DNA from 4 places in the Streptomyces sp. NPDC026377 genome. Region 1 is predicted to be linked to each of the others. Evidence: riboswitches for the same ligand, from Rfam matches in the RefSeq annotation. Region 1 holds a riboswitch; each other region holds the start of a gene.

The links. Region 1 has a riboswitch for cobalamin ahead of ACZ4MU_RS10420 (cobalamin biosynthesis protein). Riboswitches for the same ligand answer to the same signal wherever they lie in the genome.
Region 2: another riboswitch for cobalamin. It lies ahead of ACZ4MU_RS05560 (ribonucleoside-diphosphate reductase subunit alpha); the one in region 1 lies ahead of ACZ4MU_RS10420 (cobalamin biosynthesis protein).
Region 3: another riboswitch for cobalamin. It lies ahead of nicT (Nickel transporter NicT); the one in region 1 lies ahead of ACZ4MU_RS10420 (cobalamin biosynthesis protein).
Region 4: another riboswitch for cobalamin. It lies ahead of ACZ4MU_RS30185 (prenyltransferase/squalene oxidase repeat-containing protein); the one in region 1 lies ahead of ACZ4MU_RS10420 (cobalamin biosynthesis protein).

What each region holds. Positions count from the first base shown of each region.
Region 1 covers NZ_JBVHPV010000004.1:7,777-14,850, forward strand. The annotation lists gene ACZ4MU_RS10400 (alpha/beta hydrolase) at 78-1,202, opposite strand; gene ACZ4MU_RS10405 (class II aldolase/adducin family protein) at 1,278-1,937, opposite strand; gene ACZ4MU_RS10410 (inorganic phosphate transporter) at 2,158-3,417, shown strand; gene ACZ4MU_RS10415 (hypothetical protein) at 3,446-3,670, shown strand; cobalamin riboswitch at 3,777-3,974, shown strand; gene ACZ4MU_RS10420 (cobalamin biosynthesis protein) at 4,031-4,960, shown strand; gene ACZ4MU_RS10425 (cobyric acid synthase) at 4,957-6,465, shown strand; gene cobN (cobaltochelatase subunit CobN) at 6,462-7,074, shown strand, end outside.
Region 2 covers NZ_JBVHPV010000002.1:320,564-327,637, forward strand. The annotation lists gene ACZ4MU_RS05535 (carbohydrate ABC transporter permease) at 1-208, opposite strand, end outside; gene ACZ4MU_RS05540 (extracellular solute-binding protein) at 292-1,572, opposite strand; gene ACZ4MU_RS05545 (GntR family transcriptional regulator) at 1,856-2,620, shown strand; gene ACZ4MU_RS05550 (DUF3311 domain-containing protein) at 2,823-3,077, shown strand; gene mctP (monocarboxylate uptake permease MctP) at 3,098-4,705, shown strand; cobalamin riboswitch at 4,944-5,067, shown strand; gene ACZ4MU_RS05560 (ribonucleoside-diphosphate reductase subunit alpha) at 5,197-7,074, shown strand, end outside.
Region 3 covers NZ_JBVHPV010000017.1:9,859-16,932, forward strand. The annotation lists gene ACZ4MU_RS28240 (hypothetical protein) at 1-432, opposite strand, end outside; gene ACZ4MU_RS28245 (RNA polymerase sigma factor) at 444-1,091, opposite strand; gene ACZ4MU_RS28250 (LPXTG cell wall anchor domain-containing protein) at 1,144-1,623, opposite strand; gene ACZ4MU_RS28255 (LysR family transcriptional regulator) at 1,747-2,640, opposite strand; gene ACZ4MU_RS28260 (alpha/beta hydrolase) at 3,098-4,210, shown strand; gene ACZ4MU_RS28265 (peptidoglycan-binding domain-containing protein) at 4,462-4,809, shown strand; cobalamin riboswitch at 4,964-5,170, shown strand; gene nicT (Nickel transporter NicT) at 5,169-6,446, shown strand; gene ACZ4MU_RS28275 (NAD(P)H-binding protein) at 6,439-7,074, opposite strand, start outside.
Region 4 covers NZ_JBVHPV010000019.1:117,695-124,768, reverse strand. The annotation lists gene ACZ4MU_RS30200 (ABC transporter ATP-binding protein) at 1-911, opposite strand, end outside; gene ACZ4MU_RS30195 (energy-coupling factor transporter transmembrane component T family protein) at 908-2,080, opposite strand; gene ACZ4MU_RS30190 (SCO2322 family protein) at 2,219-2,896, opposite strand; gene ACZ4MU_RS30185 (prenyltransferase/squalene oxidase repeat-containing protein) at 2,893-4,128, opposite strand; cobalamin riboswitch at 4,239-4,360, opposite strand; gene ACZ4MU_RS30180 (steroid 3-ketoacyl-CoA thiolase) at 4,582-5,751, opposite strand; gene ACZ4MU_RS30175 (cytochrome P450) at 6,021-7,074, shown strand, end outside.

The sequences.
Region 1 (7,074 bases):
AGCGGAACACGCGCCCTGATCGCCGGCGCGGCGCCGCGGGCCCCGTGCGTCACTGACGGGCCGTTCGGCACCGCCTGTCACATCAGCGGGGTCAGAAAGCGCCGCAGGGCCTCCTCGTAGCGGCCGGGGTCGGCGTTCCACATCGCGGCGTGCGGGGCGTCCGGCACTGTGTGAAGGGTCACCAGGTCGGGTCGGCGTTCCGCGAGTCGGCGGGTGAGGGGCCAGGAGGCCAGGGTGTCGCCGGGGCCGTGGAAGACCAGCGTCGGCACGCTCAGGGCGGCCGGGTCGGCCGCCCCGCGCAGCCGGCCGGCGTGCGGGCCGGTGCGGCCCTGCGCGGCCCGGACGGCGAGCGGCAGCAGCGCGCTCGGGGCGCCGTGGGCGACGGCGAGGGCGCGCACGGTGCCCTCCCAGTCGAGCACCGGCGAGTCCAGGACGACGCCGCGGACGCGCTCGCGCATCCCGGAGTTCGCGGCGGCGAGCAGCGCCATGGTGGCGCCGGTGGACCAGCCGTACAGGATGACGTGCCGGGCGCCGGAGCGTACGGCGTAGCGGATCGCGGCGTCGAGGTCGCGCCACTCCGAGTCGCCGAGGTGGCCGAGGCCGCCCGGGGGGCGGGGGGCGCCGGCGTCGCCCCGGTAGGCGAGGTCGAGCACCGGCAGCCGGTGGCGGTGCAGGAACCCCATGACGTTGAGCGGGTGCTCCCGGGTGGTGCCCAGACCGTGCACGGTGATCACCCAGGTGCTGCGGACGCCCGGCACCAGCCAGGCGGGCAGCACGCCGAGCTCCGCGGGGATCTCGACGTCCTCGTGGCGCAGACCCAGTGCCTCGGCCGGGGTGCCGTGGTGGACCTGCGGGGTGAGCCGGACGCGGTCACCCGGCTGCGGGCTGCCCCGGGTGACCCGCTCCAGGCGGCGCACCACGGTGTCCGCGGCGTGCGGCACGTCGACGACCTCGCCGATCACCGCGTGGACGCCGGGGCCCTCGATGCCGTAGAGACCGGGCCGCAGCGAGGCCAGGCAGCGGGTCAGGGTGATCCGTCCGGGCGCCGTGGCGTGCACGGTGAGCTCGGGGTCGGCGGGCAGCGGGCGGCCCGGCGGCGCCTTGAGGGCCGCGTCGCTCGCGTACCGTCCGGCGGCCACCGCTGCCGCGCCGACGCCGATGAGTGTGGTGACGGCCGCTGCCGTCGCTGTAGCCGGGCGCACGGTTCCAGTGTCGGCAGTAAGCGGCGCCACGGCCAGTGGGCGGGGCTCAGGGGGACACGTGTGGCGTACCGGACGTCAGCGCTGCCCGTACCCGCGGAACTGCTCGGCGGCCCGGCCGAGGTCGGCGGCGGAGAGCAGGGAAGGGGTGCGGCCGGGCACGGAGGAGGCGGTGAGCCAGAGCCGGCACATCCATTCCAGCTGAGCGGTGCGGTCGTATGCCTGGGAAAGGGTGGCTCCGTAGGTGACCGTGCCATGGTTCTGAAGGAGACAGCCGGTGCGGCCGTCGAGGGCGCTGAGCATGTTCCCGGCCAGCTCCTCGGTCCCGTACAGCGCGTAGGGCGCGACACGGACCGGGCCGCCGAGGGCCGCGGTCATGTAGTGGACCGGTGGGAGCTCGGTGACCAGGGTGGAGACGGCCGTGGCGTGGACGGCGTGGGTGTGGACGACGGCCCGGGCGCCGGTGTTCCGGTAGACGGCGAGGTGCATGGGGAGTTCGCTGGTGGGCCGCAGGGCGCCGGCGACCTGGCGGCCGGTGAGGTCGACGGCGACGGTGTCATCGGGGCCGAGGCGCTCGTACGGCACCCCGCTGGGGGTGACGAGCACCAGGTCCCCGACGCGCACGGAGACGTTGCCCGAGGTTCCGACCACCAGTCCCGCCTCGGCGGTGCGGCGTGCGGTCGCGGTCAGCTCGGCCCAGGCCTCGGCGGTCGCGGCGGAGTCGTTCGGCTCTCCCATGGCAGTGATCCTCGCAGGGTCCGGGCCGGGGGCGGAGGGGTGAGCGGAATCTCGCTCATGGGCTCTATGGCCGATATGTGCGCTTCATCCGTAACCGCCCGCCCCAAATCCCGGCCAAGAAGAGGATGGATACACCGTGCGGTCCGGCCCAGTTCACCTTCCGTTCATCCAGGTTGCTTACGTTCGTCGCGCCACTGACGTCGAACGATTGCCTGGGTAAATGGAACACATCACGCTGCTGCTCGCCATTGTGGTCGTGACAGCTCTAGTGTTCGATTTCACGAACGGTTTCCATGACACCGCCAACGCGATGGCCACGACCATCTCGACCGGCGCCCTGAAGCCCAAAGCCGCGGTCGCCATGTCGGCCGCGCTCAACCTGGTCGGCGCGTTCCTGTCGGTGGAGGTCGCCAAGACGATCTCCGGCGGCATCATCAACGAGAAGGGCCTCCGAACAGAGGTCATCTTCGCGGCGCTCGTCGGCGCCATCCTGTGGAACCTGGTGACCTGGCTGCTCGGGCTGCCGTCCAGCTCCTCCCACGCCCTGTTCGGCGGTCTGATCGGCGCGGCCGTGATGTCGGCCGGCTGGTCCTCCGTGAACGGCTCGACCGTCGTCACCAAGGTGCTGCTCCCCGCCGTCGCCGCCCCGATCGTCGCGGGCGTCGCCTCCATGCTGGCCACCCGGCTGACGTACCGGATCAACCGGAACGCCGACCCGGCGGCCGAGAAGGCCACCGCCAAGGGCTACCGGGCCGGACAGATCGCCTCCGCCGGTCTCGTCTCGCTCGCCCACGGCACCAACGACGCGCAGAAGACCATGGGCATCATCACCCTCGCCCTGGTCACCGGCGGCGTGCTGCACCCGGGCGCCAACCCCCCGCTGTGGGTCATCGTCTCGGCCGGCATGGCCATCGCCATGGGCACCTACCTCGGCGGCTGGCGCATCATCCGCACCATGGGCAAGGGCCTGACCGAGCTGGCTCCGCCGCAGGGCTTCGCCGCCCAGTCCGGTGCCGCGACCGTCATCCTGGCCTCCTCGCACATCGGCTTCTCGCTCTCCACCACCCAGGTCTGCTCCGGCTCCGTCATGGGCGCCGGCCTCGGCCGCAAGGGCGGAGTGGTCCGCTGGTCCACCGCGACCCGGATGTTCATCGCCTGGGGCCTGACCCTGCCCGCCGCGGGCCTGGTCGGCGCCGGCGCCGAGTTCTTCGCCGGACAGGGCACCTGGGGCATCGTCCTCGTGGCGGTCCTGCTGGTCGGGGGCTCCGGCTTCATCTGGAAGCTGTCGCGCCGCCAGCCGGTCGACCACAACGACGTCACCAACGCCCCGGCCGCCATCCCGGCCGAGCCCGCCGGTGTCGTCACCACCGCGATCGCCGCGGTCACCCCGCCGCCCACCGCCGCCGCCGTGACCGTCGACCTGACGGCCACCATCCCGGCGCCGTCCCCCGCCGACCCGGCCCGCCCGGCCGTCGTCTGACCCGGCCGCGCTCCCCGAAGGAATCGTCATGCACATCGACTGGGCAGCTCTCGGCACCGTCTTCGGTGTCAGCCTCATCGTCACCGTCGGCCTGGTGGGCCTGTTCACCGTCGGGATCGTCGGTCTCGCCAAGCAGCAGTCGGCGGCGGCCGGCAAGGGCAACATCGCCGTCGCCCGCACCACCGCCTACCTCTGCTTCGCGCTCTGCGCGGCAGCCGTCGCGTACGGCATCAACCTGATCGTCGCCAAGTAGGCCGACGAGCCGCGCCGCACCCTCCACAACCGCCCTCCGGCCCTGCCGGGGGGCGGTTTCCTGTGTGCCTGCGCACACTCTCCCGTCGCAGGTCAGCAGCGAGTTGACGGGCGTTCCCGGGCATGGTGGACTGCCCGAGCCATTTACGGCGGCAGAAGAGGAAGCCGGTGCGAATCCGGCGCGGTCCCGCCACTGTCATCGGGGAATGCATCCCCGTGAGCCAGGAACTCTCACCGCCGGTCGACGTCGTACCAGGGCGCGGACACCCTGAGTGAGGACATACCGCCATGCGCGCCTGCCTGTTGCCGGCACCCCCCGGACGTACCGGAGCTCCCCGCGGCGTTGCGGCGGGCTGACCCCATGCGTGCCGATCGCACTTTCGCGTACGGCGCCACCGCCGGTCTCCTCGGCGACCTCCTCCTCGGCGACCCCCGCCGCGGACACCCGGTCGCCGCGTTCGGCCGTGCCGCGGCGGCCGTGGAGCGCGCGCTGTGGCGCGACCACCGTGGCTGGGGCGCGCTGCACACAGCTGTGTGCGCCGGAGGCGCCGCGGGCGCCGCGCTGCTCGCCACCCGTGCCGTACGCCGTCGCCCCGCCGCCTCCGTCGCCCTGACCGCCGCCGCCACCTGGGCCGTGGTGGGCGGCACTTCGCTGGGCCGGGAGGCCCGCGCGATCGGCGCGGCCCTCGAAGCGGGCGACGTCGAGGCGGCCCGCGCGCGGCTGCCGCACCTGTGCGGGCGCGACCCGCAGTCCCTGGACTCGCCCGGCATCGCGCGCGCGGTCGTCGAGTCCGTCGCCGAGAACACCTCCGACGCCGTGGTGGGCGCGCTGGTGTGGGGGGCGCTCGCGGGCGTGCCGGGCCTGGTGGCGTTCCGCGCGGTCAACACCCTGGACGCGATGGTCGGCCACCGCTCGCCGCGCCATCTGCGGTACGGGTGGGCCTCGGCGCGCCTGGACGACGTGGCGGGCTGGCCGGGCGCCCGGCTCACCGCCGCGCTCGCGGCCGTGGCCTCAGGCGCGCCGCGCGCCGCCACGCGCGCGTGGCGCTCCGAAGCGGGCAGGCACCCGAGCCCCAACGCCGGGCCCGTGGAGGCCTCGTTCGCGGGGGCGCTGGGCGTACGGCTCGGCGGCACCCTCTCCTACGGCGGCCGCGTCGAGCACCGGCCGGTGCTGAACGGGGACGGCCGGGCGGTGGAAGTGGCGGACATCGAGCGGGCGGTGCGGCTGTCGCGCCGGGTGGGCTGGCTGGCGCTGGGCGTGGCGATCGCGGTGAGGAAGGTACGGACATGAGCGGCGGACTGCTGATCGCGGGCACCACGTCGGACGCCGGCAAGAGCGTCGTCACCGCCGGGATCTGCCGGTGGCTGGTGCGCCGGGGCGTGAAGGTCGCGCCCTTCAAGGGACAGAACATGTCCCTGAACTCCTTCGTCACCCGCGAGGGCGCGGAGATCGGGCGCGCGCAGGCGATGCAGGCGCAGGCGGCGCGCGTGGAGCCGTCCGCGCTGATGAACCCCGTGCTGCTCAAGCCGGGGAGCGACCGTTCGAGCCAGGTCGTGCTGATGGGCAGGCCGGTGGGCGAACTGAGCGCCCGCGGCTACCACGGCGGGCGCCAGGAGGCGCTTCTGGGCACGGTCGTGGACTGCCTGGAGCGCCTGCGGGGCACATATGACGCCGTGATCTGCGAGGGGGCGGGCAGCCCGGCCGAGATCAACCTGCGGCGCACCGACATCGTCAACATGGGTATCGCGCGCGCCGCGAAGCTGCCGGTGGTGGTGGTCGGCGACATCGACCGGGGCGGGGTGTTCGCCTCGTTCTTCGGGACCACGGCGCTGCTGAGCCGCGAGGACCAGGCGCTGGTCGCCGGGTACATCGTCAACAAGTTCCGCGGCGACGTCTCGCTGCTCGAACCCGGCATCGACATGCTGCGCGGCCTCACCGGGCGCCACACGTACGGGATCCTGCCGTTCGCGCACGGACTCGGCATCGACGAGGAGGACGGCCTTCGCGTCTCGCTGCGCGGCGCGGTGCGCGAGTCCGTGGTGGCGCCGCCGGTCGGCGAGGACGTGCTGCGGGTCGCGGTGTGCGCGGTGCCGCTGATGTCCAACTTCACGGATGTGGACGCGCTCGCCGCCGAACCGGGCGTGATCGTACGGTTCGTGGACCGGCCCGAGGAGCTGGCCGACGCGGATCTGGTCGTCGTGCCGGGAACCCGGGGCACGGTCCGGGCGTTGGAGTGGCTGAGGGAACGGGGGCTGGCGCGGGAGCTGGCGCGCAGGGCGGCCGAGGGGCGTCCGGTGCTGGGGATCTGCGGCGGGTTCCAGGTGCTCGGCGAGCACATCGAGGACGAGGTCGAGTCACGGACGGGCTCCGTGACGGGTCTTGGACTGCTGCCCGTGCGGGTGCGGTTCGCGGCCGAGAAGACACTTGCACGGCCGACCGGCGAGGCGCTGGGCGAGCCCGTGGAGGGATACGAGATCCACCACGGCGTCGCCGAAGTGCTGGGCGGGGAAGCCTTCTTGGACGGATGCCGGGTCGGTGCGGTCTGGGGGACGCACTGGCACGGGTCACTTGAGAGCGACGGATTCAGACGACGGTTTTTGGAGCTGGTCGCGAGCGCCACGGGACGGCGTTTCGTGCCCGCCCCGGACACGTCGTTCGGCGTGCTGCGCGAGGAGCAGCTGGACCGCCTCGGCGACCTCATCGAAGAACACGCGGACACGGACGCGCTGCTGCGGCTCATCGAGCAGGGCGCGCCCGCAGGACTTCCCTTCATCGCACCTGGAGCACCCGCATGAGCACTGTGCTGTTGTTGTCGACCGCCGACACGGATCTGCTGGCGGCCCGGGCCTCCGGGGCGCCCTTCCGGATCGGCAACCCGACCCGTATCGACGTGGCGGAGGAGCTGCCCGCGCTGATCGAGGGCGCGTCGGTGGCCGTCGTGCGCCTGCTGGGCGGCAAACGCGCCTGGGAGGACGGTCTGGCCGCGCTGAAGGCGTCCGGGATCCCCACGGTGCTGCTGGGCGGCGAGTCCGTGCCGGACGCGGAGCTGATGGCCGAGTCGTCGGCCCCCGCGGGCGTGGTCGCCGAGGCCCTGCGCTATCTGGTCGAGGGCGGCCCCGGCAACCTCGTGGAGCTGTCGCGCTTCCTCTCCGACACCGTGCTGCTCACCGGCGTCGGCTTCGCTGAGCCGCAGAAGATGCCGGAGTGGGGCGTGCACGGCACGCGCGCGTACGTGGAGGGCCGCCCCACGGTGGGCGTGCTCTTCTACCGCGCCCACCAGCTCTCGGGCAACACCTCCTTCGTCGACGTGCTCTGCGACCGCATCGAGGCCCAGGGCGCCAACGCGCTCGCGGTGTACGTGGGGTCGCTGCGCGGCGCGGACCCGGCGCTCTACGAGACGCTGG
Region 2 (7,074 bases), on a different contig from region 1:
GGAACGACAGGGTGACCAGGCGTACCAGCGGATAGCCGAGGACCAGGGCCAGGGCCAGGAGGCACGGGGCGAGCAGCGCCCAGGGCACCGCCGCCTGTCCCGCTCCGCGTTTGCTGGCCGGCCTCTTCGGCTTCCCGGATTCCCCACCCGGTAGTGGGTCGCGCCGCGCCGGCGGCACCTTGGCGGTGGTTGTCTCTGCGGCACTCATCGCGCGCTCCTAGCGGTCCCTCTTTCGGTACTGGCCGGGCGGGGGCCCCGTCGTTGACCGACGACGGGGCCCCCGCCCACAGGTCACTTGGTGTTGATGACCTTGTCGATCGCGGCGTCCGCGTCCTTCGCGGCCTGCTCGACCGACTTCTTGCCGGTGCCGATGGCCTGGAGCATGTCCTGGAGGACCTTGGCCTTCTCGACCTGGCCCCAGCCCGGGGCCATGGGCACGAACCAGCTGGACTCGGCCGCGGTGGCCGCGACGGCCGTCTTCGGGTCCGACTTCAGCGGGGCGAGGGCCGTCTTGTTGTTGGGCAGGTTCTGCTTGGCGACCAGGCCCTTCTGGCCCTGGGTGCCGGTGAAGGCGTTGATCCACTCGGCGGCGAGCGCCTGCGCCTTGGACTTGACCGGGACGGCGAGGTCGGAGCCGCCGAGGAAGACCGGCATGGCCTTGCCGGACGGGCCGGGCATCACGAACGACTCCAGCTTGTCGGCGAGCTTGCCGACCTTGTCGTTCTCGGGCAGCGCGGCGTTGGCGCCCTCCCACGCGGGGCTGAAGACGAGCGCGGACTTGCCCTGGCCGTAGACGATCGGCCGGTCGGCCTCGTCCTTGGTCTTGTCGCCGTGCATGTACTTGCCGAGGATGTTCTTGTACTCGTTCAGCCCCTTGAGGGACTCCGGCGAGGACAGGTTCCCCTTGAACTTCCCGCCGTCCTCCTTGGCGATGGAGCCGCCGGCGTCGTACACGTACGACATGGCCGCGTACCAGTCGCGGGTCGGCTGGTACCAGGCGCTGAACTTGTCGCCCTTCTTCGCCTGGATCTTGTCCAGGTCGGCGGTCAGCTCGGTGTACGTCTTCGGGGTGGCGGTGACGCCGGCCTCGGCGGCGACGTCCTTGCGCCAGGTCGCCGTGCGGCCACCGGCGTAGTAGGGGACGCCGTAGGTCTTGCCGTCGTAGGTGACCGACGCCTTGAGGCCGTCGAGCCAGGCGGAGGAGTTGTCGAACTTCGACGGGTCGATCTCCGCGAAGGCGCCCTTGACCGAGTAGGCGAGCATCTCGGTGTTGCCCATCTCGACCACGTCGGGGGCCTTGTCGGTGGCGAGCACCGCGTCGAGCTTGGCGTTCTTGTCCGGCCAGCCGTAGTACTCGTGGTTGATCTTCAGGCCCGGGTGCTTGGCGACGATCGCGTCGTCGGCGGCCTTGACCAGGTCCGGCCAGTTCTTCTGCGCGTCGACCGTCAGCCAGACCGTCAGCTGCTTGGCGTCCCCGCCCTCGGCCCCGTCCTTCTTGTCGTCGGAGCCACACGCCGCGATGCTGACCAACATGCCCGCGACGCCGATCGCCGCGATGAGCTTGCGCTTCACGCCACCCTCCTCAGGGATGCTGCAACCCCCCGCCCACCGCGAAGACATACGACGTGTACTGCCTGTGGGGCTGGGACCTGGTCTTTAATGGTTTAGACCAGTACCCGGAGCTTGGCCTAGACCTTTAGGGGTGTCAAGGGTGTATAAGAAGGGCTGTCGCGTCCGTTATCGGACCGACACCTGAGGGAGGGCGACGACCCGTGACCGGTCCGTGCCACCATGTGAGCCGCGACAGACGGAGGAGCCGGTGACGGCAGCAGCGCAGCACTCGGGAAGGCGGGCCATGGCCACCGACGGGAGCGGTACGGAGACAGAGGCGGGCCCCGGCGCCCGGACCGCTCGCGTGCCCAAGTACTACCGCCTCAAGCGGCATCTGCTCGACATGACGGAGACCCTGCCGCCGGGGACCCCGGTGCCGCCCGAGCGCACGCTGGCCGCCGAGTTCGACACCTCCCGCACCACCGTGCGCCAGGCCCTCCAGGAGCTGGTGGTCGAGGGGCGCCTGGAGCGCATCCAGGGCAAGGGCACCTTCGTCGCCAAGCCCAAGGTCTCCCAGGCCCTGCAACTGACCTCCTACACCGAGGACATGCGCGCCCAGGGCCTGGAGCCCACCTCGCAGCTCCTGGACATCGGCTATGTGACGGCCGACGACACGCTCGCCGGGCTGCTCGACATCGCCGCGGGCGGCAGGGTGCTGCGCATCGAGCGGCTGCGCCTGGCGAGCGGCGAGCCGATGGCGATCGAGACCACCCACCTGTCGGCCAAGCGCTTCCCCGCGCTGCGCCGCTCGCTCGTCAAGTACACCTCTCTCTACACCGCCCTCAACGAGGTGTACGGAGTGCGGCTCGCCGAGGCCGAGGAGACCATCGAGACGTCGCTGGCCACCCCGCGCGAGGCCGGACTGCTCGGCACGGACGTGGGCCTGCCGATGCTGATGCTCTCCCGGCACTCCCTGGACGGCGACGGCGAGCCGGTGGAGTGGGTGCGCTCGGTCTACCGCGGCGACCGCTACAAGTTCGTCGCGCGACTGAAGCGCCCGACGGACTGAGGCGGCCCGGCCCGCGACCGGCTGGGGGTCCGGGGGTTACCCCCGGGACAACACAGCGTGGCCCGCCTCAAGCGGCCCACGGACCGACCCTCCTCACCGGCTGACGTCCGGTATCCGGTACAGGTCTTCCATGGCGGGATTCCGTCCCCTAGATTTCGTGCGCATTGCAACAGGTGAGCACTGCGAGGGGACGAAAGCCACCATGCCGGAAACAACGCAAACGCCGAGAGCGGTGATCACGCCGGTGCGCGTGGTCATCGCGCTCTGCCTGATCGCGCCCTTCGTGGCGATGCTGTGGGTCGGTTCGTACGCGAAGGCCGACCCGGCACTCGCCGGGATCCCCTTCTTCTACTGGTACCAGATGCTGTGGGTGGTCATCTCCACCGCGCTCACGATGCTCGCGTACAAGCTGTGGCAGCGCGACCAGCAGGGCCGCAAGGCGGGTGAGGGCAAGTGACTCTCGCAGCAGGCGACGGGGTGAACGGCGTCGCGCTCGGCGTCTTCATCTTCTTCTTCCTCGCCGTCACGGTCCTCGGCTTCATGGCCGCCCGCTGGCGCCGCGCCGAGAACGAGCACAGCCTCGACGAATGGGGCCTGGGCGGCCGCTCCTTCGGCACCTGGGTCACCTGGTTCCTGCTCGGCGGCGACCTCTACACGGCGTACACCTTCGTCGCGGTCCCGGCGGCGGTGTACGCGGCGGGCGCGGCCGGGTTCTTCGCGGTGCCGTACACGATCCTGGTCTATCCGCTCATCTTCACCTTCCTGCCGCGGCTGTGGTCGGTCTCGCACAAGCACGGCTATGTGACGACCTCGGACTTCGTCCGCGGCCGGTTCGGCTCCAAGAGCCTCTCGCTCGCGGTCGCGGTCACCGGCATCCTCGCCACGATGCCCTACATCGCGCTCCAGCTCGTCGGCATCCAGGCGGTGCTCGACGTGATGGGCGTCGGCGGTTCCGGCAACTGGTTCGTCAAGGACCTGCCGCTGCTGATCGCGTTCGCGGTGCTCGCCGCGTACACCTACTCCTCGGGTCTGCGCGCCCCCGCGCTGATCGCGTTCGTGAAGGACACGCTGATCTACATCGTCATCCTGGTGGCGATCATCTACATCCCGGTCAAGCTCGGCGGCTTCGACGACATCTTCGCGGCGGCCCGGCACAAGTTCGAGACGCCCAACGCGGCCGGCAAGCCCACGGGCGCGCTGGTCCCCGGCGACGCGGGCCAGTGGACCTACGCCACGCTGGCCCTCGGCTCGGCGCTGGCGCTCTTCATGTACCCGCACTCCATCACGGCGACCCTCTCCTCCCGCAGCCGCGAGGTGATCCGCCGCAACACCACGATCCTGCCGCTCTACTCGCTGATGCTGGGGCTGCTCGCGCTGCTCGGCTTCATGGCGATCGCCGCCGGGGTCAAGGTCAAGAACGGCCAGCTGGCCATCCCGCAGCTCTTCGAGGACATGTTCCCGGACTGGTTCGCGGGCGTGGCGTTCGCGGCCATCGGCATCGGCGCCCTCGTCCCCGCGGCGATCATGTCGATCGCGGCCGCGAACCTGTTCACCCGCAACATCTACCGGGACTTCATCAAGCCGGACGCCACGCCGAAGCAGGAGGCGCAGGTCTCCAAGATCGTCTCGCTCCTGGTGAAGGTGGGCGCGCTGGTCTTCGTCCTGACCATGGACAAGACGGTCGCGATCAACTTCCAGCTGCTCGGCGGCATCTGGATCCTCCAGACCTTCCCCGCGCTGGTGGGCGGACTGTTCACGCGCTGGTTCCACCGCTGGGCGCTGCTCGCGGGCTGGGCCGCCGGCATGGTGTACGGCACGCTCGCCGCGTACGGGGTCGCCTCCCCCACCCAGAAGCACTTCGGCGGCAGCTCCAAGGAGATCCCCGCCATCGGTGAGATCGGCTACATCGGCCTCACCGCCTTCGTCCTGAACGTGGCGGTGACGGTGGTTCTCACGCTCGTCCTGCGGGCCGTGAAGGCCCCCGACGGGGTCGACGAGACGTCCCCGCGGGACTACACGGCGGACGCGGGCGACCCGGGCGTGGAGGTCGAACTGCCCCCGGCGACGGCGGGCTCGACGCACTGAGCCGAACGACGTTGGACGGGCCGCCGGGGAAACCCGGCGGCCCGTTTTCGTGGCTCCGGGGAATGCCCACGACCGCCTCGCGGTTCCGGCCTACGGCATCCGCAGCTCCCCTCAGGGGCGCGGGGAACCGCGCGACAGGCCCCGGCCGGCCCGCGGTGAAGCAACTACCCAGCACACACACTCCGGTACGGATGCGACACAACATGTGGGGGCACCACGACAGCCCGGCACAAGATGTATGCTCATGCTCGCTGTCGCCGCAGGGGAATCCGGTGCAAATCCGGAACTGTCCCGCAACGGTGTACTGGTACGCATTTGCGTACTTGGTCAGTCCGAGGACCTGCCGACAGCGCACCCTGGCCGTCCGGCCCGGGTGCCAGACGTCCAGGGCCTCGCGGAATGGGCAAGTGGACGCGGCGTACCCCCGAAGGGGTGTGTCCGCGTGCCCGCACGCTCCCCGAGGCCCCGTGCCGAGCGAGGAGTGCCCCCACGTGACCATCGCCCCTGCGGATCCCGCTTCAGCGATCGCCGAGGAGTCGGCCGATGCCCCCGGGACCGCCCTGCTGCGGACCCTGACCGACCTCACCGCCGACCTGCCGGACACCGACCCCGGCCGTGTCGCCGCCGCCGCGCTGCGCGGCCGCAACGCGCGCTCGGACGAGGCGGAGCTGCGTGGGCTCGCCACCGAGGCCGCCGCTGGTCTGATCTCCGAGGACCCGGCGTACTCCCGCCTCGCCGCCCGGCTGCTGACGCTCACGATCGCCGAGGAGGCCGCGGGTCAGGGCTCGGTCTCGTTCTCCGACTCCGTCGAGGTCGGCCACCGCGAGGGGCTGATCGCGGACCGCACCGCCGACTTCGTGCGGCTGCACGCGGCCCGCCTCGACGCGCTGGTCGCGACCTCCCTCGCGGACGGCGCCGACGACCGCTTCGGCTACTTCGGCCTGCGCACGCTCTACTCGCGCTATCTGCTGCGGCACCCGATCACCCGCCAGGTCATCGAGACCCCCCAGCACTTCATGCTCCGGGTCGCGGCCGGTCTGGCCGAGAACGACTCGGTGCGCGCGCTGGACGAGGTCGCCTCGCTGTACGGGCTGATGAGCCGGCTCGACTACCTGCCGTCCTCCCCCACCCTCTTCAACTCCGGCACCCGCCACCCGCAGATGTCCAGCTGCTATCTGCTGGACTCCCCGCTGGACGAGCTGGACTCGATCTACGACCGCTACCACCAGGTGGCGCGCCTGTCCAAGCACGCGGGCGGCATCGGCCTCTCGTACTCCCGCATCCGTTCGCGCGGCTCGCTCATCCGGGGCACCAACGGCCACTCCAACGGCATCGTGCCGTTCCTGAAGACGCTGGACGCCTCGGTGGCGGCGGTCAACCAGGGCGGGCGGCGCAAGGGCGCGGCGGCGGTCTACCTGGAGACCTGGCACTCCGACATCGAGGAGTTCCTGGAGCTGCGCGACAACACCGGCGAGGACGCCCGGCGCACGCACAACCTGAACCTGGCGCACTGGATCCCGGACGAGTTCATGCGCCGGGTGGACGCGGACGGCACCTGGTCGCTGTTCTCCCCCGCCGACGTGCCCGAGCTGGTCGACCTGTGGGGCGAGGAGTTCGACGCCGCCTACCGCAGGGCCGAGGCCGCGGGTCTGGCCCAGAAGACGATCCCGGCGCGGGACCTGTACGGCCGGATGATGCGCACCCTGGCGCAGACCGGCAACGGCTGGATGACCTTCAAGGACGCCTCCAACCGGACCGCCAACCAGACGGCGGAGCCCGGCCACACGGTCCACTCCTCGAACCTCTGCACCGAGATCCTGGAGGTCACCGACGACGGCGAGACGGCCGTCTGCAACCTCGGCTCGGTCAACCTCGGCGCCTTCGTGCTGGCCTCCGGCGAGATCGACTGGGAGCGGCTGGACGGGGCCGTCCGCACCGCCGTGACCTTCCTCGACCGGGTCGTCGACATCAACTTCTACCCGACCGAGCAGGCCGGCCGCTCCAACGCCAAGTGGCGTCCGGTGGGCCTGGGCGCGATGGGCCTGCAGGACGTCTTCTTCAAGCTGCGCCTGCCCTTCGACTCCCCCGAGGCGAAGGCCCTGTCGACGAAGCTCGCCGAGCGCATCATGCTCACGGCGTACGAGGCGTCCTGCGACCTGGCCGAGCGGTCGGGCCCGCTGCCCGCCTGGGAGAAGACCCGTACGGCGCGCGGTGTGCTGCACCCGGACCACTACGACGTCGAGCTGAACTGGCCGGAGCGCTGGGCGGCGCTGCGCGAGCGGATCGCCGCGGTGGGCATGCGCAACTCGCTGCTCCTCGCGATCGCCCCGACCGCGACCATCGCCTCCATCGCCGGTGTGTACGAGTGC
Region 3 (7,074 bases), on a different contig from region 1:
CGCGCCGGTGTTCGGCCGGGGGGCGGTGCCGCCCGGGGCCGGGGCCGAGGGCCGGGCCGACCGCCGCTCCTTCGTCGGCGCCGTGGAGGGCTCCGGCCGGGGGGACTCCGCCCGGGAGGGCCGGGGCGAGGGCGGCGGGGAGACCGGGCCCGGAGTGGCCGCGGGCAGTTGGTGGTCCGGTGCTCCACCCGGCTCCACGGCCAGGTACCCGAACGCCACGGCCGCCGCGGTGGCGAGCGCGGCCAGCGGCAGGGCGAGGCGGCGCAGACCCGGCGTGCGCGGCCACCACGTGGGCAGCGGGGTCCGGCGCAGATGCGGGCCCGGCGGATCGGCCGGACGCAGATCGCGGACCGTCACGGTCTGCGCGCGGGCCGCGAGCGCGCGCCGCAGCCGTGCCTCGACGGGGCGTTCGGGACTCTCCCCGCCGCTCATCCCCACTCCTCTCACGACCGCTCCTTCAAGATCTTCTCCAGGGCGTCCAGGCCCCGGCTCGCCAGCGACTTCACCGAGCCGCGGCTGATCCGCAGCGTCTGCGCGATCTCGGCCTCGGTCAGTTCGCCCCAGTACCGCAGCACCAGCACCTCACGGCGCCGCGCGCTCAACCGCCCCAGCGCGGCCAGTACTTCGCGGTGCTCCTCGTCGAGGACGACCCGCTCCTCGGCGGAGGGCGCGTCGGCCTCGTGCGGAGGGGTGTACGCGCGCGCCGTGCGCCGCCTGCGCAGCACCGATCGGGCCGCGTTGACCACGGCGGTACGGAGATAGGCGAGCGCGTTGTCGACCTCGGCGATCTCCTCGCCGTGGCGCCGGTACAGCGCGGTGAACGCGTCCTGCACCACGTCCTCGGCCGTGGCCCGGTCGTCCACGAGCATCACCGCGAGGTGCACCATGCGCAGCCGGTGCGCGTGGTAGAGCTCGCTGACGGTCGGCCGCGGGGCGGGCGGGCCGTACCCGCCGAGCGGGCCGTACCCGCCGAGGACGGCGGGGCGCTCCGGGCCGGTGGCCAGCCGGTCCCGGCGCAGCAGCCAGTGCAGAAAGGCGCGCGGGCCCAGACGCCCCGGCGGCGCCGGATACCGGACGGCGGTGTACTCCATCACTTCCTCGGGTGGAACGGCGCGGCCCCGCACGGCGGGGCCGTCCTGCGCCTCAGTGGTTCTGCCGCCGCCGGACGGCGTAGACGGTCCCGGCGCCCGCGGCGATCAGCGCGCCCGCTCCGGCACCCAGGACCGTGTTGGTCTTGGACGAGCCAGTATGGGCCAGCTCGTCCTGGGGCGTCGACGAGGAGGGTGCGGTGGAGGGCTCGGCACTGGGCCGAGCCTCCTCCGGGGCCTTCGTCGGGGGCGCCGCGGGCTCCGGTGTGCCGGGGGGCGTGCTGGGCGCGGCGGAGGGCTGCCCGCCGGGGGAAACGGAAGGCTTGGCGGGTGCGGGGCGCTGGGGCGCGGTGGACGGCGCCAGGGTCGGTTCGGCGGACGCCGGGGCGGGGCCGCTGCCGGCCAGGTGGCGCGGCTGCGTGCCGCCGTCGGCGTGGGCCGTACCGGCCAGAGCGGGCAGCGCGAGCGCGGCCAGCAGTCCGGCGGTGGCGGCCCCGCGCGCGTAGGTGCGGCTTTGGTGCTTCGTGGTGTTCACGTAGTACGTCTCCAGGTCGGCCGAAGGGCGTCGGACGACGCCCTTCACCCCTGACGACGTGCGGCGCGGGCCGGGGTTGCCGACGAACCGGAGAAAGTTTTCGCACCCGTTCGGTGCCCCCCGTCACCCCGTGCCCGTGAGCGTGTCCACGACGGTGCCAGCGAACTCCTGGGCGAGCGGCCCCAGCGCGTCCCACTGGCGCACCGCCCAGCCCGCGGCCAGCGGCGGGAGCGCCGGCAGCGGTACGAAACGCACGGCGCCCGGGGCCGAGGCGGTCCACCCGGGCAGCGCCGGCACCACGGCGTGGCCGAGCCCCAGCTCGGCCAGCAGGATCGCGGTGTCCCAGTCCGCCACGCTGGTGGTCGAGGCCAGGCTGACGTCCAGACCGGTCAGTTGCCGGTCGAGGTGGTGCCGGGACCGGGAGTCGGCGGGCAGCTGGATGTGGCGGATCGCGGCCAGGTCGGCCGGTTCGACACTGCTCCTGTCCGCGAGCGGGTCGTCCGCGTGGACGGCGAGGACCCAGGGCAGCTCGATGACCGGCCGCTGCTCGATGCCCCGTACGGGCGGGCCGATGGTGATCCAGGCGAGATCGGAGTCCCCCGCCGCGAGCGCGTCGACGCAGGCGCGGCTGGAGTTCTCGGTACGGAACTCCAGGCCGACGTGGGGGTGCGCGCCCCGGAAGCGCACCACCGCGTCGGACATGAAGTGGCGGACGGTGGTGGCCCCGGTGGCGATCCGCACGGTGCCGCCGACGCCTTCTCCGAGCTGGCGGAGCTGACGCAGAGCCAGCTCTATGTGGCCGATGCCCTGCGCGGCGGCCTGCTGGAGGATCCGCCCCGCCTGGGTGGGGGCGACCCCGCGGGGGCGCCGCTCCAGGAGGGGCAGGCCGAGCTCGGCCTCCAGCCGCTTGACGTGCTGGCTCACCGCCGACTGCGTACGGGACAGATCGCGCGCCACAGCGCTCAGATTGCCGGTCTCGCAGGCGGCGACGAAGACGCGGAGATCATCGAGAGTCATAAAACCCCAAGGTATTCCTTGGGCGTTCGAAAGAAAACCAGAGGATTGACTGGGGTTCCTGGGCCCGCGAGGATTTGGTCCGGGGCGGCAACCCGTCCGTGGGCGCCGTCCGGGATCCGGACCCGGACGGCGGACCCCCACGGAGGGTGCCGACCCCGGTCGCGGATCTGTTGCTCCGGTGACCTGACGAGTCGTCAGTGCGGGTTCCGTATTCCGGGGCCGTTTCCCGCCCCGCGCCGCCAACCCCAGTGGTCAGCCCAGCCGCTCGCGGATCTGCTCCGCCTGGGCGCGTCGGGCGTGGCGATCCGGTGTTCCGTTACTGTCCGTGTCGGTCCGCTCCCCGTCAAACGTTGATCACAGTTTGGCAAATTTGGAACCCTTGCATCTGTTTTGTCCATCCCCGGAGGCGGAACACGACCGTCGTGCCCCGAGGGGCCGCAGCAAGCCGGAGTCATCGATGTCGCACGCGACCACCAGGACCAGGGACGGGGCCGAGACGTACGAGTCCCGGGGCCACCGCCGCGCCTCCAAGGCCCGGCGATGGCTTCTCGTGGTGGTCTGCGTGGGGTTGGTGGGGGCGATCGCGTGGCCGGTCATGAGCTACTTCGAGATACCCCCCTTCACCGACAAGGGCGATCCCATCTCGTACGGCAAGATCGACAGCAAACCCGGCGCCGCGCCGCAGAAGCCCGTGGACTCCAAGACCCTGATGCCGACCGGGCCCGCCGCCGACTTCAAGATCTCCAGCACGCTCGGTGACGGCACGCACGTCGGCGTCGTGAAGATCACCGGCAAGAAGTCGGGCTTCACGGGCAAGGTGTGGGTCTGGGCGCCGAAGCAGTACGACGACCCCAAGTACGAGAAGAGCGGTTTCCCCGTCCTGATCGCCCTCCCCGGCGGGCCCGGTTTCCCCAACAACTACTGGATGGACAACAACCTCAAGCTGGAGTCGTCCATCTCCAAGTGGGCCGACGAGGGCAAGGGCAAACCGTTCCTGCTGGCCATGCCGGTGCTGAACCCCAAGCCGGACGACGGCGGTCTCTACTGGGACGGCAGTGACATCCCCGGCCAGCCCAGGATGGGCACCTGGCTGACCGAGGACGTGCCCGACCTCATGCGGCAGAACTTCCGCACGATCAAGTCGCGCGACGGCTGGGCCTTCATGGGCTCCTCCTCCGGCGGCTTCGCCGGCCTCAAGGCCGTCCTCAAGCACCCCGACAAGTTCAAGGCCGTCATCGCCTCCGGCCCCGACATCGTCCCGGACTCCCCGTTGTGGAACGGCCACCCCAAGGAGAAGGCGGAGAACAACCCCGAGGTGCTCTCCAAGCGGCTGATCGCGGCCAGGGGACCGGACGTGTACCTCGCCTTCCAGTACGGCACGAAGGAGTCGTCCGTCATCCCCAAGGTGAACAAGTACATCGCCACCTACGGAAACAAGGGCCCCATCCATACCCACCTCGAAGTCATCCGGGGCGGACGGCACAACGCGGTGACGTATGTGAAGGGGATGGACGCGAGCAGCATGCAGTGGATCAGCGAACAGATCGAGGGGCCCACACCGGCGTCCTGAGGCGGAGGGAGAAGCACGGGGCCGGACCGTGCGACCTTCCGACCGGCAGGCGCGGCTCGGCTGCCGCACCGGGTGGAGGGCCGGGCCGCCTACCGCTCTGGTTGCAGGAGATATCTCCACCCCCTGTGCGACGCCTCGCGGCCACCCCTCTCCCTAGCGTGGCCCTTCCGGCGGCGGCGCACCGGTCCGCCGTCGCAGCCCGGCGACACGTGTGCACGCCACACGTCGTCGCCCTGCCAACGGGAGGCCCCATGAAACAGGTACGGATCCTTGTCGTCGCGCTGGTCAGCGCGGGAGTGCTGGGCGGGGCGGGCATGCTCGCCCCCGCCGAGGCGGCCGCCCCGGCCGCGTCGAGCGCCGCCGGCTGCGCGCAGAGCAGGCCGTTCCTTTCGCAGGGCGACACCGGAACCTGTGTGAGGTTCCTGCAACAGCGGCTCACCGACCAGGGTTTCCGCACCCGCGTCGACGGCATCTTCGGCAGCGGGACCACCAAGTCGGTCAAGTCCTTCCAGTACGTCTGCGGCTACCGCGGCCATGATGTGGACGGCCTGGTCGGCCCCCGCACCTGGGCCGGTCTGCTCGACCACTCCTGCGTCTGAGAGGCGGGTGGAGCGCCGACGGCCCCCGGCCGGGGGCCGCGGCCGACACCACGGGTGCCGCTCGCAACCCGGCCGGGTGCCCCGACGTCCTGCCCGGAATGTGATCTGCAATACCCGCGCCCGCAGCCAGACTTGCAGGTGGGGCGGGTCGCACCTACGGTTGGCGAGCCGTGGTGTTCGGGAAGACCGGTGCAAGACCGGAGCGGCCCTCGCCACTGTGATCGGGCCCCATGTCGTTCAGGCCATGAACGGCTTCGGGTAGCCCGTCCCGTTGTGCCACTGGTGGCCGTGAGGTCGCTGGGAAGGCGGGGACGGTGCGACACCCGGAAGCCAGGAGACCGGCCACGGCATCTCGCGTAATGATCCACGAGGTGCTGGAGCGTGAACGAATGACCCTGCCCACCCCTGCCGCCACATTCCACTGGCGACGTGAGGACACCGTACGTACCGCATGGCTGCTGGCGGTGATCGCCGCCCTGCACGTCGTCGCGTTCGGCATCCTCTTCCTGCTCGTGGTGCCCGAGCACTACGAGGTCGGCTCGAAGACGTTCGGCCTCGGACTCGGCGTCACCGCGTACACCCTGGGGATGCGGCACGCCTTCGACGCCGACCACATCGCCGCGATCGACAACACCACCCGCAAGCTGATGGCCGACGGCAAGCGCCCGGTTTCGGTCGGCTTCTGGTTCGCCCTCGGGCACTCCAGCGTCGTGGTCGTCATGGCGGCGCTGGTCGCCGGAGGCGCCCAGCTCGCGGGCACCCTGATGAACGACGATTCACCCACCCACCAGACCCTCGGCCTGGTCGGAACGACCGTCTCCGGATCGTTCCTCTACCTCATCGCCGCACTCAACCTGCTGGCCCTCGTCGGCATCCTGCGGGTGTTCCGGGCCATGCGCGCCGGGACGTACGACGAGGCGGAGCTGGAACAGCACCTGGACTCCCGGGGGTTCATGAACCGCCTCCTGGGGCGCTTCACCAAGTCGATCACCCGGCCCGGCCAGATGTACCCGCTGGGCTTCCTCTTCGGCCTCGGCTTCGACACCGCCACCGAGGTCACCCTGATGGTGATGGCGGGCTCGGGCGCCGCCGCCGGGCTGCCCTGGTACGCGGTGCTGTGTCTGCCGCTGCTCTTCGCGGCGGGGATGAGCCTGTTCGACACCATCGACGGAACCTTCATGAACTTCGCCTACCAGTGGGCGTTCTCCAACCCGGTGCGCAAGGTGTTCTACAACCTCACCATCACCGGTCTTTCCATCGCGGTGGCCTTCCTGATCGGCACGATCGAGTTGGTGGGCGTGCTGCACGAGAAGCTGGATCTGCGGGACGCCGTCACCGGGTGGGTCGCGGGCCTCGACCTGGACAACGTCGGGTTCATCATCGTCGGCCTCTTCGTCGCGGTGTGGGCGGCGGCGCTGGCGTACTGGCGGTTCGCCAGGGTCGAGCAGCGGTGGGCGGTGCGCACCGCCGCGGCCACCGAAGCGCCGGGCCGGACCCGGCCCGGTGCCGTCCGCGACCAGGCCGCGTCCGGCCCCGGCCACGATGTCGCGCCCGGCCCCCGCGACGGGGACGACGCGGCCATCCCCGCGCCCCGGGACGGTGCCGCGCCCGCGCCCGCCCCGGACGCCGTCAGCTGAAGGCCGGGGCGTTCTCCGCCGCCCAGTCGGCGAACGAACGCGGGGCCCGGCCCAGGAGCCGTTCCCCGTCCCGGCTGACGCGCCGCTCCCCGGGCGTGGGCTCGCCGAGGATGCCGAGCGTGCCCTCGACAACCGGCTCCGGCATGAATCGCAGCAGCGTCTCCCTCGCCTCGGCCCGGCTCTGCTCGACGAACCGCACCGGCGCTCCCAGCGCGTCGCCGATCGTCCGCGCCTGCTCACGGGGTGAGACCGGGGCCGGCCCGGTGAGCTCGTACGTCCGGCCCGCGTGGCTCCTCGCACACAGGGCCAGGGCGGCGACCGCGGCGATGTCGGCCGGATCGACGACCGGCAGGGCGACGTCACCGAAGGGTGCCGTGACCGTCCGCTCGGAGCGGATCGAGGGCGCCCACAGAAAGGCGTTGGAGGCGAATCCGCTGGGCCGCAGGACCGTCCACTCCAGGCCCGACCCCCGTACGGCGTCCTCGAAGGCGCGCAGCCGGCCGTGCGCCGGGGAGTCCGGGCGGGTCGCGGTGGCCTGCGAGGACTGGAGGACGAGCCGCCGGACCCCGGCGGCTCGCGCCGTGTCCAGGATGGCGTACGGGTCGAGGCCGTCACCGCTCCCGGGGAC
Region 4 (7,074 bases), on a different contig from region 1:
CGCAGGCCCGTCGGTTCCAGGGGGGCGTGCGGGCGTACGCGGCTTTCGGCCGCCCGGCCGTCCCCCGTCGGCACCCCCGGCGCCTCCTGCCCCCGCCCGGCCAGGCTCGCGCGCAAGTCGTGCGCCCTGCGTCGCGCGTCCCGTACCGACAGGGGAAGCGGGGTCCAGCCCGCGAGGCGGCCCAGGGCCACCACCGGTGGGTGGACCGGGGACGTGGCCATGATTTCGGCGGGGGTGCCCAGGACCGGGGGCGTGCCGCTCGACGCGAGGAGGATCACGCGGTCCGCGTACTGCACGACGCGCTCCAGGCGGTGCTCCGCCATCAGGACCGTCGTGCCGAGGTCGTGGACGAGGCGTTGCAGTACGGACAGGACCTCCTCGGCCGCCGCCGGGTCGAGCGCCGACGTCGGCTCGTCCAGGACGAGGACCTTGGGGTGCGGGGTCAGGACCGAGCCGATCGCCACGCGCTGCTGCTGGCCGCCGGAGAGGGTGGCGATCGGGCGGTCGCGCAGGTCCGCGAGGCCGAGCAGGTCGAGGGTCTCCTCGACGCGGCGGCGCATCACGTGCGGGGCGAGGCCCAGCGACTCCATGCCGTACGCCAGCTCGTCCTCGACCGTGTCGGTGACGAAGTGGGCGAGCGGGTCCTGGCCCACCGTGCCGACCACGTCCGCGAGTTCGCGCGGCCTGTGCGTACGGGTGTCGCGGCCGTCGACGGTGACCCGGCCGCGCAGGGTGCCGCCGGTGAAGTGCGGGACGAGACCGGAGACCGTCCCCAGGAGCGTGGACTTGCCGACGCCGGAGGGACCCACCAGCAGGACCAGCTCGCCCTCGGGGACGGTGAGGTCGACGTCCCGGACGGTGGGGGCGGGGCGGTCCTCGTACGTGACCGACACCTCGTCGAAGCGGATCATCGGGACTCCTGGCGGTCGGGCGGGGCGGGGGCCGGGTGCGGGGCGGGGGTCACGAAGGCCGGGAGCAGGCCGAGGAGGGTGGCGAGGACGGGCAGGAGCGGGAGCGTGGGGGCGGTGAGCGGGACGACGCCGGGGTGCAGGGCGTCCGGTGCGTACGTACCCGCCCAGATCATGGCCGCCGCCACCGCCGCGCCGGAACCGGCCACCAGCCAGGCGCGGGCGCCCCAGCGGTCGGGGCGGTAGCGGGTACGGACCGTGCGGCGGCCGCCCAGGCGCAGGCCCGCCAGCGCCGCGGCGAGGCCCGCGAGCAGCACCGGCAGACCGTAGCGGGCGCCTTCGGCGGCGAGGAGCCCGTACGTACCGGCGCAGACACCCAGGAGTCCGCCGAGGGTGAGGACGGTGGTGGTGCGGCGGACGGCGGCCGGTACGTGCGCGGTGCGGCCGTAGCCGCGGGCGTCCATCGAGGCGGCGACGGCCACCGAGCGCTCCAGGGCACCCTCCAGGACCGGCAGTCCGATCTGGAGGACCGCCCGGATCCCGCCGGTGGGACGGCCGCGCAGTCGGCGGGCGGTACGCAGGCGGGCGACGTCGGCGACCATGTTCGGCGCGAACGTCATCGCCACGACCACGGCCACGCCCGCCTCGTACAGGGCGCCCGGGAGGGACTTGAGCAGGCGGGCCGGGTTGGCGAGGGCGTTGGCGGCGCCGACGCAGATGAGGAGGGCGGCGAGGCGGGCGCCGTCGTAGAGCGCGAAGAGCATGCCCTCGGCGGTGACGGGACCGCCGAGGCGGATGCCCTTCGCCCAGTCGGGGAGCGGGGCCTCGGGGAGCGTGAGCAGGGTGTGGGTGCCGGGAATCGGCGAGCCGAGGGCGATGTTGAAGACGAGCCGGACGGCGACGACGGCGAGGCCGAGCTTGACGAAGGCGGTGTACGAGCGGGCCCAGGGGGCGTCGGTGCGCCGCGCCGCGACGACGTACCCGGCGACGGTGACGAGGAGGGCGAGGAGGAGGGGGTTGGTGGTGCGGGAGGCGGCGGTGGCGAGCCCCAGCGCCCAGAGCCACCAGGCCCCGGGGTGCAGGGCGTTGGCCCGGGTGGCGTACGGGGCACGGGGCGCGGCCGGGCGCCTCGGGACGCGGCGCCGCTCGGCGACGGGCCGCCGGGGCGCCAGGCCTCCGGCGGGCGCGTCCTGCGGCTGTGGGGCCGCGGCAGCCACCGGGCCTCCGGCCGGATTCGTGCGGGGCCTTCCGCAGGGCGGCGTGGGCCGCTCGCGGTGATCGTCGTCGGTGGGCATCGGTCGGGTACGCCGTCAGTTCCGGTGGCGGCGGCGGGACTGCCACAGCGCGGCCGCGGCGACCGCCAGGACCGCCGCCCCGCCCGCCAGCAGGCCCACCGAAGGGCCGCTGTCGGACGTCTTCGGTGCGGCCTTGTGCGTGGTCATCCCCGACACCTGCTCGCCGCAGCCCGTCCTCGGGTAGCCCGCGATCGCGCACAGCAGGGCCGCGCTGTTGTAGCGCAGCGGCTTGGCCACCGCCGCCAGGGCGTCCGCCGCCGTCGCGTTCTCGGGGACCCGCGCGCACGCCGTCCGCGCCGCCGGGGGCGTCTCGCCACCGGGCGCGTCCTGCGGGGTGCCGAAGTCCAGGGCGAACGCGACGCGCTTGCTGCCGGGCTCGGCGGGCGTGGCCGCGCACACCTCGGCGAACGTCGCCGCCGAGCGCGGGGCCGCCGCGTCCTTGGAGCCGGCGCTGACCGCGAAGCGGAAGCCCTGGACGTCACCGTCCGAGGGGTGCGCGGTGGCCGGGCCCTGCGTGGCGTACGTCCACGTCGTGCCCTGCCGCTCCCAGAACGACCAGTAGCGGTACCCGGCGGCCCGGGCGGGCCCGGCCACCGCCGCCGCGCCGAGCGTCAGCGCGAGAGCGAGGGCGCAGACGAAGGCGGCGGCGAAACCGGCCGGGACCGGCCGGCGGCTGCGGCGGACCGAGGTCACTTCTGCGCGTTCTTCTTGCGCGCGCTGACCAGGAAGCCGACGCCCACGCTGGCGACGAAGAAGACGCCGACGATCCACCACACCGACATCCCGGAGGAGTCGTCCTTCTTGTCGGCGTCGGCGGACTTGGCCGCCTTGCCCGTCTCGGCGGCGGACGTGCCCGCGGGGGCCGGGCCGGTGGCGTTCAGCTGGGCGACCAGGTCGGCGCCGCCGAACTCCCTCGGGTCGGCGCCGATGGCGTTCGCGGCGAGGACGAGCTGGGCGTAGGCGGCGGGGCCGTTCTCCTTGGCCCAGCCGGAGGTGTTCTTCTCCAGCCACTTCAGGGACGCCTTGGCCTGGGCCTCCTGGCCGGAGGCGGCGAGGGCGACGACGGCGTCGGCGGTGTTGCCGTAGTCGGGCTGGTTCTCGGCGCCCGGCATCGCGGAGTTGAGGTGGCCCGACTTGGCCATGGTCCTGGCCAGGTACGCGGCGCCGTTGTGCGCGGCCTGCTCGGGCGTGGCCGGCTTCTCGCAGGCGGTGCCCTTGGCGTCGGCCTGACCGGCGGTCGCGGCGAGGCCCTTGCCGTACGCGGCGGTCACGGCGGCGGCGCTGGCGTCGGCGTTCGCGTACAGCTTGGCCGTCTTCAGGTCCGGCTGGTACGCGAACGCGCCCGCGCCCGGCGTGCCGTCGCACGGCACCGCGAAGGTGAGCAGCGCGTCGAGCGGCGACTTGCCGCCCTTGGCGGACTTGGCGTCGCCGGGCTTCTCACCGGCGGCGGCGAGGGCGCCGATCACGACGGAGGTGGAGTTGGCGTCGCTCTTGCCGCCGGGGTTGTAGGACCAGCCGCCGTCGTCGTTCTGGACGGTCTTCAGCCAGGAGACGCCCTTCTTCACGGCGTCGGTGTGGTCGCCGAGGGCGACGAGGGCCTGGACGGCGGCGGCGGTGGCGTTGGTGTCGAGGACCGTCTTGGCGTCGCAGGGCTTGGCGGCGTCGGCGCGGTAGGAGGCGAAGCCGCCGGTGTCGCACTGCTGCCCGGTGAGCCAGGTGACCGCCTGGGCGGCGGGCTTCACACCGACCGTGCCCTGGGCGAGCAGGGCGAGCGACTGCCGCCAGACGCCGTCGTACGCCGGGTCCTTCGTTCCGTACAGCCCCGGGGTCGTGCCGTCGGCGAAGGCGGGAGCGGTGCTGGTGGCGGCGCCGCCGAGGACGACGCTGAGGGCGGCTATCGCTGCGGCGCAGCGGCGTACGGTCATGGCTGGGCGGTGCCTCTCCTGCGGGGGCCGGGGCGGGCGGGCGCGGGGGCACGCCGGCTTCGGTCCCGTATACCTCGACGGGCCGGTCACCGACGGTTTGCCGGTGGCCGTTGAGCCGGTCATGTCCGTCGGGGTGGTCCGGCTCGCCGCGGGGTTCTGGTGGCGGCTCACGGTTGCGGGTCAGCGCCGGATTCGCACCGGCTTCCCCCCATACGGTCATGAACAACCCCTTCACTGTACCGGCCCCCCTCCCCCCCCCTCCGGGGCTCCCCCTGCCGGACCGACGGCCGACCGCTTTTCGGCCGGCGCTTCGCCTGCGGGCCCCGGGCGAAGCCCCGGGGCTCAGGGGCGCGGGGAACTGCGCGGCCAGCCCCCACCGGGGCGCAGGGAGCAACGGACCCGGGCGGAGCCCGGACCCCCGGAGGGTTTGGGGAAGGGGCGGGGAGGGGCCCGCTACAAGCGTTGCAGGATCGTCGCCGTAGCCAACGCACCCCCCGCGCACATAGTCACCAACCCCACCTCCCCACCCCCCCGCTCCAACTCGTGCAGCGCAGTAGTCAACAACCGAGCCCCCGTAGCCCCCACCGGATGCCCCAGCGCAATAGCCCCCCCATTCACATTCACCTTCTCCAGATCCTGGTCGAACACCTGCGCCCACGACAGCACCACGGACGCGAACGCCTCGTTGATCTCGACCACGTCGATGTCCCGCAACGACATCCCCGCCTTCCCCAGCACCGCCCGCGTCGCATCGATCGGCCCGTCCAGATGGAAGTGCGGATCCGCCCCCACCACCGCCTGCGCCACGATCCGCGCCCGGGGCCGCAGCTTCAGCGCCCGCGCCATCCGCTTCGACGCCCACATGATCGCCGCCGCCCCGTCGGAGATCTGCGAGGAGTTCCCGGCCGTGTGCACCGCCGTCGGCATCACCGGCTTCAGCCGGGCCAGCGCCTCCATGGAGGTGTCCCGCAACCCCTCGTCCCGGTCCACCAGCCGCCACATCCCCTGCCCGGCCGCCTGCTCCTCCTCCGTCGTCGGCACCTGCACCGCGAACGTCTCCCGCTTGAACCGCTCCTCCGCCCACGCCACCCCCGCCCGCTCCTGCGAGAGCAGCCCGAGCGAGTCGACGCGCTCGCGCGTCAGCCCCCGGTGCCGCGCGATCCGCTCCGCCGCCTCGAACTGGTTGGGCAGGTCCACGTTCCACTCGTCCGGGAACGGCTTGCCCGGCCCGTGCTTGGACCCCGACCCCAGCGGCACCCGCGACATCGCCTCCACCCCGCAGCTGATCCCCACATCCACCACCCCCGCCGCGATCATGTTCGCAACCATGTGGCTCGCCTGCTGGGACGAGCCGCACTGGCAGTCCACGGTGGTCGCCGCCGTCTCGTACGGAAGCCCCATCGCCAGCCACGCGTTGCGCGCCGGGTTCATCGACTGCTCGCCGGCGTGGGTGACCGTCCCGCCGACGATCTGCTCCACGCAGTCCGCGGGAATCCTGGTACGCCCCAGCAGCTCCCGATAGGTCTCGCCGAGCAGATAGGCGGGGTGGAGATTGGCGAGAGCGCCTCCGCGCTTGCCGATCGGCGTGCGTACGGCTTCGACGATGACGGGTTCCGCGGCCATGAGCTCGTCCTCTCCTCAACGACTCCAAGCCCGGCCGCAGGGCCTCCCGGAGCCGCTGCGGACCGAACTAGTACGCGTTCTAGTTCCGCTTGCAGTCTGGTGAGGGCTACCCCCGGTACGCAAGGGTTGTGCACGTACCGCGCGCGCTCCCGCGCGAGAACGAACACCCCCCGCACCCTTGCGACTTGTAGAACCCGTTACTACCTTTCAGGCAAATCTGATGGATCGTCAGGAACGTGTCCGAACGTGCCGACCGGATGGAGCTGCCGATGCGCTGCCCCCACCTTCCCGAGGGGTTCGACTTCACCGACCCCGACCTGCTCCAGGACCGCGTCCCGTACCCGGAGTTCGCCGAGGCGCGGCAGACCGCCCCGGTCTTCTGGTGCTCGCAGCCCCACGGTCTCGCCGGCTTCGGCGACGACGGCTACTGGGTGGTGACCCGGCACGCCGACGTCAAATACGTCTCCACCCACCCGGAGCTGTTCTCCTCCACCACCAACACCGCGATCATCCGCTTCAACGAGAACATCACCCGTGACCAGATCGAGGCCCAGCGGCTGATCATGCTGAACATGGACCCGCCGGAACACACCCGCGTCCGCCAGATCGTCCAGCGCGGCTTCACCCCGCGCGCGATCCGCTCGCTGGAATCAGCCCTGCGCGACCGCGCCCGCCGGATCGTCGACACGGCCCTCGCCGCCTCCCGAGGCCGCGACTCCTTCGACTTCGTCACCAACATCGCCGTCGAGCTGCCGCTCCAGGCGATCGCGGAACTCATCGGCGTACCGCAGGAGGACCGTACGAAGATCTTCGACTGGTCCAACAAGATGGCGGCGTACGACGATCCCGAGTACGCCCTCACCGAGGAGATCAGCGCCGAAGCCGCCATGGAGATCGTCAGTTACGCGATGAACCTCGCGGCGGCGCGCAAGGAGTGCCCAGCCAAGGACATCGTCTCCACGCTGGTCGCCGCAGAGGGCGAGGGCAACCTGCTGGCCGACGAGTTCGGCTTCTTCGTCATCCTGCTGGCGGTCGCGGGCAACGAGACGACCCGCAACGCCATCAGCCACGGCATGCACGCGTTCCTCACCCACCCCGACCAGTGGGAACTCTACAAACGCGAGCGTCCCGAGACCGCCGCCGAGGAGATCGTGCGCTGGGCGACACCCGTGGTGTCCTTCCAGCGTACGGCGGTCCAGGACACCGAGCTCGGCGGCGAGAAGATCAAGGCGGGTGACCGCGTCGGCCTGTTCTACTCCTCCGCCAACAACGATCCCGAACTCTTCGACGAGCCCGAGCGGTTCGACATCCTCCGCGACCCCA